Prochlorococcus marinus str. GP2: one gene and its partner. Each later gene encodes a partner of the first gene's protein in a complex. Links are inferred from orthologs where the notes say so. Each region holds a gene or a part of one and is shown on either strand. Other genes may lie near its edges.

The links.
Region 2: the proteins of EU91_RS05765 (region 1) and lpdA are in contact, whole or in part, in a crystal structure (PDB 1EBD), measured with the Geobacillus stearothermophilus proteins. The link is inferred for Prochlorococcus marinus str. GP2 from one-to-one orthologs. Residues at the interface, in WP_033016211.1 of Geobacillus stearothermophilus: Ile130, Ala131, Met132, Pro133, Arg136, Arg140, Glu141, Asn155, Arg157; in WP_049624544.1 of Geobacillus stearothermophilus: Pro340, Ser341, Asp344, Tyr345, Arg403, Asp406, Val408, Glu431, Ala432, Gly433, Asp438.

What each region holds. Positions count from the first base shown.
Region 1 is NZ_JNAH01000003.1:342,570-346,078, forward strand. What follows is about bases 285-3,139. They hold EU91_RS05765 (dihydrolipoamide acetyltransferase family protein), read left to right. Parts: upstream 285-955; coding sequence 956-2,323; downstream 2,324-3,139. Other genes in these bases: EU91_RS05770 (YlqD family protein), read left to right, coding at 294-737; queA (tRNA preQ1(34) S-adenosylmethionine ribosyltransferase-isomerase QueA), read left to right, coding at 2,330-3,139. Also shown: EU91_RS05775 (AMP-binding protein), read left to right, coding at 1-255; more of queA, read left to right, coding at 3,140-3,466; cysK (cysteine synthase A), read right to left, coding at 3,456-3,509.
Region 2 is NZ_JNAH01000008.1:58,245-61,821, forward strand. The notes cover bases 509-3,431. They hold lpdA (dihydrolipoyl dehydrogenase), read right to left. Parts: upstream 2,729-3,431; coding sequence 1,289-2,728; downstream 509-1,288. Other genes in these bases: trpC (indole-3-glycerol phosphate synthase TrpC), read right to left, coding at 509-1,276; EU91_RS02065 (TrmH family RNA methyltransferase), read right to left, coding at 2,734-3,431. Also shown: EU91_RS02080 (hydantoin utilization protein A), read right to left, coding at 1-333; more of trpC, read right to left, coding at 389-508; more of EU91_RS02065, read right to left, coding at 3,432-3,577. UniProt on the Escherichia coli protein: Lipoamide dehydrogenase is a component of the glycine cleavage system as well as of the alpha-ketoacid dehydrogenase complexes.

The DNA of each region.
Region 1 (3,509 bases):
GAAGAAGACCTTCCAAAATTAAACCTGAATAAGAAAATTGGTACATTTTTCAAATCACAAATTAATAATTTGCTTAAAAGTCGATTAGGAGCAAGATCAGAAGAACAAATATTAGATTGTTATTTTGTTGATGCCTTTACTCTAGAAAATGGGTTATTAACACAAACTCTTAAACAAAAAAGAAAAGAAATAGAAAAAAAGTATTCATTACAAATAGAAAATATGTATGAAAACAAATTTAGTAAGAAAATTTGATTTGTTCTATCTATATTGAAAAGGTAAATTAATTTTTTATGGAAACAAAAAACTCAATATCTATAAAGCGCTCAATAGCTATTAAAGCTGTAGTTACACCAACTTGGAAGGAAGATGCTGAAAAAGAATTAAGTAAAGCAATTTCAAACATTGATCGGCAGTTATCGCAACTGGAGCAAGAGGGGCAGCAAATAGTAAATAATATTAGATCCCAATCGGTTAATCCCCTAGATCCAAGAGTTCAAGAACAGGTTAGTCAGGTGCAACAACAAGTCGCAGCAAAACGAAATGAAATTGAAGAACAAAAAAGAAATCTTCTTCAACAACAGAGTCAAGTTCGCGAATTAAAAATGGACGAAATTGTTGATCAAGGGCAAGTGGATAGTTTCTGTGATGTCACTGTGGGAGACAATCTTATTGAAAAAATGCAAGTATCGATTACGGTTAAGGATGGAGTTATTCAATCTATAGATAATAATTAAAGAGAAGATTTAGTATTTTTGATAAATATAAGTAAATCTTAATTTCGAAAAGTTTTAAATTCTAATCGATCTAAATTATTACTTTCTTAAGTTTTAAGAGTTCCCACTGTGAACATGATTTCGTATAATTAAAACAAGAGTTTAAAGGGTTCTTAACCATAAAAACTTTAGGAAGTTTGGTAGAAATCCCTTGAAACTTATGCAATAACAATTTTCTTATGTCTCACGAAATATTCATGCCTGCCTTGAGTTCTACTATGACAGAGGGCAAGATTGTGGAATGGTTGAAAAATCCAGGAGATAAAGTCGAAAGAGGTGAATCTGTCTTGGTTGTTGAATCTGACAAGGCAGATATGGATGTTGAATCTTTTCAAGATGGATATCTTGCGGCTGTTTTAATGCCTGCTGGCAGCACTGCACCCGTAGGAGAGACTATCGGTCTTATTGTAGAAAATGAGGATGAGATAGCTTCTGTTCAAGAACAAAATAAAGGAAAACAACCCGAAGTTTCTAGTTCGGATCAACTTGAATTGGTAAGTAATAAAACTGAAGAAAAACCTGTGATTCAAAGTGAAATTGTTGAAAAACAAGAAAAAGAAGTCGTATTAAAGAGTGAAAAGCCTGTACCATCTTTTAATACCGATCAAATTAATGCAGCTACAAGTAATGTTTCTTCGAGGGTGATTGCATCTCCAAGAGCTAAAAAACTTGCCTCTCAAATGGGCGTTGATTTAGCAAAGGTTCATGGATCCGGACCTCACGGAAGGATTCAAGCCGATGATATTTTAAAAGCTAATGGCCAACCAGTCTCTATACCATGGATAGGTGAAGGGGGTTCTCCTGCAAGTATACCTGGTGCAAATTTGGAAGTTGAAAGTAAACCAGAAACTTCAGGAAATAGTTTTGGTAATCCTGGAGAAACAGTTCAATTTAATACTCTTCAGAAAGCGGTAAATAAAAATATGGAATCTAGTTTAGAGGTGCCATGTTTTAGGGTGGGTTATTCCATTAACACAGATAAATTAGATAATTTCTACAAAAAAGTAAAACAGAACGGAGTTACTATGACTGCTTTACTAGTAAAGGCAGTTGCAAAGACACTAAAGAAACATCCTCAAGTTAACTCAAGTTTTTCAGAGAATGGAATTTCTTATCCAGAAAATATAAATATTGCTGTTGCTGTTGCGATGGAAGATGGTGGACTAATAACTCCAGTTTTAAAAGAACCATGCAATACTGATTTATTTGAATTGTCAAGGGAATGGAAAGATCTCGTAAAAAGATCAAGATCAAAACAATTAGAACCTGATGAATACTCAACGGGAACCTTCACTTTATCTAACCTTGGGATGTTTGGAGTTGATAGATTTGACGCAATTCTTCCTCCAGGAACCGGTGCTATTTTAGCCATAGCATCATCGAAACCAACCGTTGTTGCTAATAGTGATGGTTCAATATCTGTTAAAAAAATAATGCAAGTAAATCTAACAGCTGATCATAGAGTGATCTATGGAGCTGATGGAGCTTCATTCTTAAAAGACTTGGCTTCCCTAATTGAAGATAAGCCAGAGACTCTTGTCTCCTAAATTTAATTGATTTCTCAAATTAATAATGAAGAAAGAGATTATAAGCTTGAAGCTTATGATTATTTACTTGATCCTTCATTAATTGCTAGTAAACCTTCAGCAATTAGGCATGAATCAAGATTGATGATAGTTAGAAATAGTGTTTTAGAAGAAGACTGTTTAACTAATAAATTTACCAAGAATCTTTTAGATGAATTTAGAGAAGGTGATCTTGTAATTGTAAATAATACTAAAGTTATGAAAGCTAGGTTAAAGGTTGAATTAGAAAATAAGACTTTAGTCGAATTACTAGTTTTAGAAAGATCCCATGAATGTGTTTGGTTATGTTTGGCAAAGCCAGCAAAAAAGTTAAAAATAAATAGAAAATTAAAATTAAAATCTCCTTTGGCACAAGATATTAATTTGATTGTTGATGGAGTTGATGAAGAAACTGGAGGGAGATTTATTAAATTTCCGAAAAATATAACTTGTCTCAATTCAATGAATGAACTTCTTGATAAATACGGGAAAATCCCTCTTCCTCCTTATATAAAAAATTCCGAAGAAGAATCTTTTCATGAGAAAAGTTATCAAACTGAGTATGCAACAAATCCGGGGGCAGTTGCTGCACCAACAGCTGGTTTACACTTAAGCAAAAGTCTTATTTCCAAATTAAAAAAAAAAGGCGTAATAATCTTACCGATAACTTTGCACGTGGGTTATGGAACATTCAAACCAATTGATCAAGAAGATTTAAGTAACTTAAATCTTCACAAAGAATGGGTAAGTGTTAATAAGGAAGTAGTGGAGGAAATAAAAAGAATAAAGAAAACAGATAGAAAAATAATTGCTATCGGTACAACCAGCGTAAGAGCTCTAGAAAGTTGTTATTCTCACGAAATTAATGACTTTATTCCCATAGCTAAATACGTAGATTTAGTAATTAAGCCAGGTTATAAATTTAAGGTAGTTGATGGATTATTAACTAATTTTCATCTCCCTAAAAGTTCATTATTACTTTTAGTAAGTGCAATGATTGGTAGGGAAAGATTATTAGAATTGTATAAAAAAGCCATAAAAGAAAAATTTAGATTCTTCTCTTATGGCGATGCTATGTATATTTCACCAGACTCACTACTGGAGAAAAATAGATTTAGGCATTGACTGGTTCTTGAATGATTCCGCTTGGAACTTCAGTAAACATAAT
Region 2 (3,577 bases), on another replicon or contig:
GGCAATTCCATTCTCATGCTTATGGGAATGAGAGTGGATACTTAATTGAAAAGAATTTTTTACAGCAAATACTCCAACAATTAGAAGAGAAATTCCAACTAGGAATTCGGCAATATTAGAAATTTTGTTTAATTGCGCAATATCCTTAATAAAAATCGCTAGAAAAGCTAACAAGAGGACACCTGAAGAGTGTCCCAAGCCCCATGAGAAACTATTTTTAAGAGCTTTTTGGGGATTATTAATCGCTGCTGGTGCCATTGCAATTAGATGATCAGCACCACTAACTACATGTACAAATCCTGCAACTATACCTGTTAAAATTACAGCTTGCATATATATTCAGAACAACTATTTTTATTCAATTTTATAGCACAATTTGGAATCAAAATTAAATTGAGTTAAATAATTTATTGAACGATTGTTCAATATCAGTTTCTCTCATAAAAGTTTCACCAATTAATACTCCCTTGATTCCAATAGATCTAAGCGATTCTAAATCTTCGGCACAATTAATCCCAGATTCACTTATGGAAATAATATTTTGTTTTAAAAATATATCTGAATATTTATGCATCAATTCTATTGATGTTTTTAAATCTGTTTTAAAAGTCTTTAAGTCCCTATTATTTATTCCAATCAAATTAAAAGATTTTAACTTTAGAATCCTTTCTAATTCATTAGAGTTATGGACTTCAACAAGCACGCTCATCTTTAAATTATCAGCTATTTTCTTTAAATAAATTAAATCGTCATCACTTAAAATCGCAGCGATTAATAATATTGCATCAGCACCAGATACCCTTGCTTTATAAATCTGGTAAGCAGAAATAATAAAATCTTTGCAGAGTAGAGGGAGATTAGTTGATTTCCTTACAGTTTCGAGAATTTCATAACTACCTTGAAAAAACCTTTTATCGGTAAGTACTGAGATACATGATGCACCTAATTCTTCATAACAAATTGCTATGTCTGCAGGGTTAAAATCTTTTCTAATAACTCCTTTACTCGGACTAGCTTTTTTTATTTCAGCAATTACTCCTGGTTTTATTTTTGAATCCAAGATATTTTTATAAAAATCCTTTGGAGCGGAAAGGTTTTCAATCTTTTTGATGAGATCTTCTAAAGAGACTATTTTTTTAAAATTCTTAATTTCAATGTCCTTGTGCCATACAATTTCTTCCAGAATATTTTTTGGTTGTGCTTCTCTATGAGGTACAGCATATTCTAAATTTTCTACCCTTACTGTTGGATTTGGTGGCCTGCGTCTTATCTCCATTAATTTTAGATATTACTTTATTTGAGAAGCCGCTTGTTTATATGCGACCTCAACTACTTCACTAAGAGTGGGATGAGTATGAACTTCTTTAGATAATTCAATTACATCTTGGTTCCTTGAAATAGCGTTCGAAATTTCTTGAATTAAATCAGCTGCATGTAACCCAAAAATATGAGCACCTAATACTTTCCCATTATCTTTATTGAAAATCAACTTGAGCAATCCATCACTCTCCAATTCTGCCAATGCTTTTGAATTGGCTTTGAAGAAACTTTTGACAACTCCCAAAGGGAAATTTTCTTTTACCGATAACTCTTTAGCTTCAGCCTCAGAGAGTCCAACTGAACTTATCTCAGGGTGAGTAAAGGTTGCTGCAGGGATACTTTTATAGTTAATTTCGACGTTACCACCGCAAATATTATCAACCGCAATAGTCCCTTGGGCTGCGGCTGTATGGGCAAGCATTAGTTTGCCTGTTACATCTCCAACAGCCCAAATATTAGGTATTATTTCATCACCATTTTTAACTCTCATTTGATCATCAATAGGAATGAAGCCCTTTACTGTTTCAATCCCAACCGACTCAAGATTTAATTTATCACTATTAGGACTTCTGCCTGTTGCGACTAGAACAGCGTCAACTTCTAAAGTTTCTAGAACTTCTTTAGATTTTGCATCTGTCAGTTCTATTTTTACAGGACAGCCAGGTGTTATTTTTGTCGCAAAGACATTTGATTTTGTATCAATATCTCTTGATTGAATAAGATTCTTCTTGGCAATTTTTGTAATATCTGGATCAAATGTTGGCATAATATTTTCCAAAGCCTCGATCATGGTAACTTCACAACCTAGCGCCGTATAAACATCAGCAAATTCTAATCCTATATATCCGCTTCCAATAATAGCTATCCATCTTGGAAGCCATTCAAGTTTGACCGCGTCATCACTAGTAAATACAGTCCTATTATCCAAAGTTATTCCACGGGGCACAAAAGGAGAAGAACCAGTTGCTATAACAATATTCTTACAAGTGAAAATTTTATCAATACCGTTTTTATCTCTTACACCTACTTTTTGATTTCCTTCAATTCTGCCAATACCCAAAATAATTTCAACTCCACTCCTTTTGAGAGTTTTTGTTAAATTTTCTCTAACATTTAAAACTAAATTATTGGCATGATCTGCAATCTTTGACCTCTCAAATCTTACTGGGGCAGCATGAATACCAAGTTTAGCTAAATGTTCATAATCAGCTATTTCTCTGACTTTTCCACTAGCAGCCAAAAGAGCTTTTGAGGGCACACAACCCTTGTTAACACAAGTGCCGCCCATATCAGAAGATTCTACTATTGCAACTTTAAGTCCTTTACCGGCAGCATGTTTGGCGGCATCAAAACCTCCATATCCTGCTCCTATAACGATTAAATCAAAATCAAAACTTGAATCAGTCACTTTATCTACGTATTAGAGGTGTATGCGGCTCTTTTTCGTTCAAGTAATAAAGGAACTGCAACGCAAGCCACATTCAATGATTCTACAAGCTCACTATGCGGAATTGTAATTGTTTCATAAAAAGCTTCTTTAATTTTTTTATGAATACCTTGCCCCTCATTACCCAAGATTAAGACCGTAGACTTAGTCCAATCAATTTCCCAGTAGGGTTTTGAAGTTTTTTTTGAACTTTTACTATAGCTACTAGTAGAAAAAATCTTAAATCCTAAATTCGATAATTCAGATAAAGACTTTAATAAAGAATTTATTATTTCTTCTTCAGTACCCTCATATCTTTGAAATGGGAGGTGAAAGACTGCACCAGTTGATGCTCTTAACACCTTTTGGCTTAATGGGTGTGCACCTCCAGCTAAAAAAATTGCATTAACTCCAGCAGCTAGAGCAGTTCTAAAAAGATTACCCATATTCCCAGGGTCTTGAATCCTATCGAGAACTAGAACAAAATTATCTTGACTATTGAATTGATAATTAGGTATTGATGAAATTTCTACTAATGCTGCGATGCCATCTGGATTAACAGTTGTAATCGCAGAAGCTAAAACCTCTTCAGATACCAAGTTTATTAGTGATTGATCAAACTGTGAACTAAGGTTTTGGTTTTTTTTGAGCCATTTTTCAGTAACTAAAATTTTGCAGGGGGAATTTCCAGACTTCAATAATTCCTCAATAAGATGAGTCCCCTCTATACAAAAAAGATCTTTGTCTTTGCTAGAGGATCCGCTCTTAAATGATCTAAAAATTTTAACTAGATTATTGTTTTTACTAGTTATTTTTAAAAAAGTATTTTCT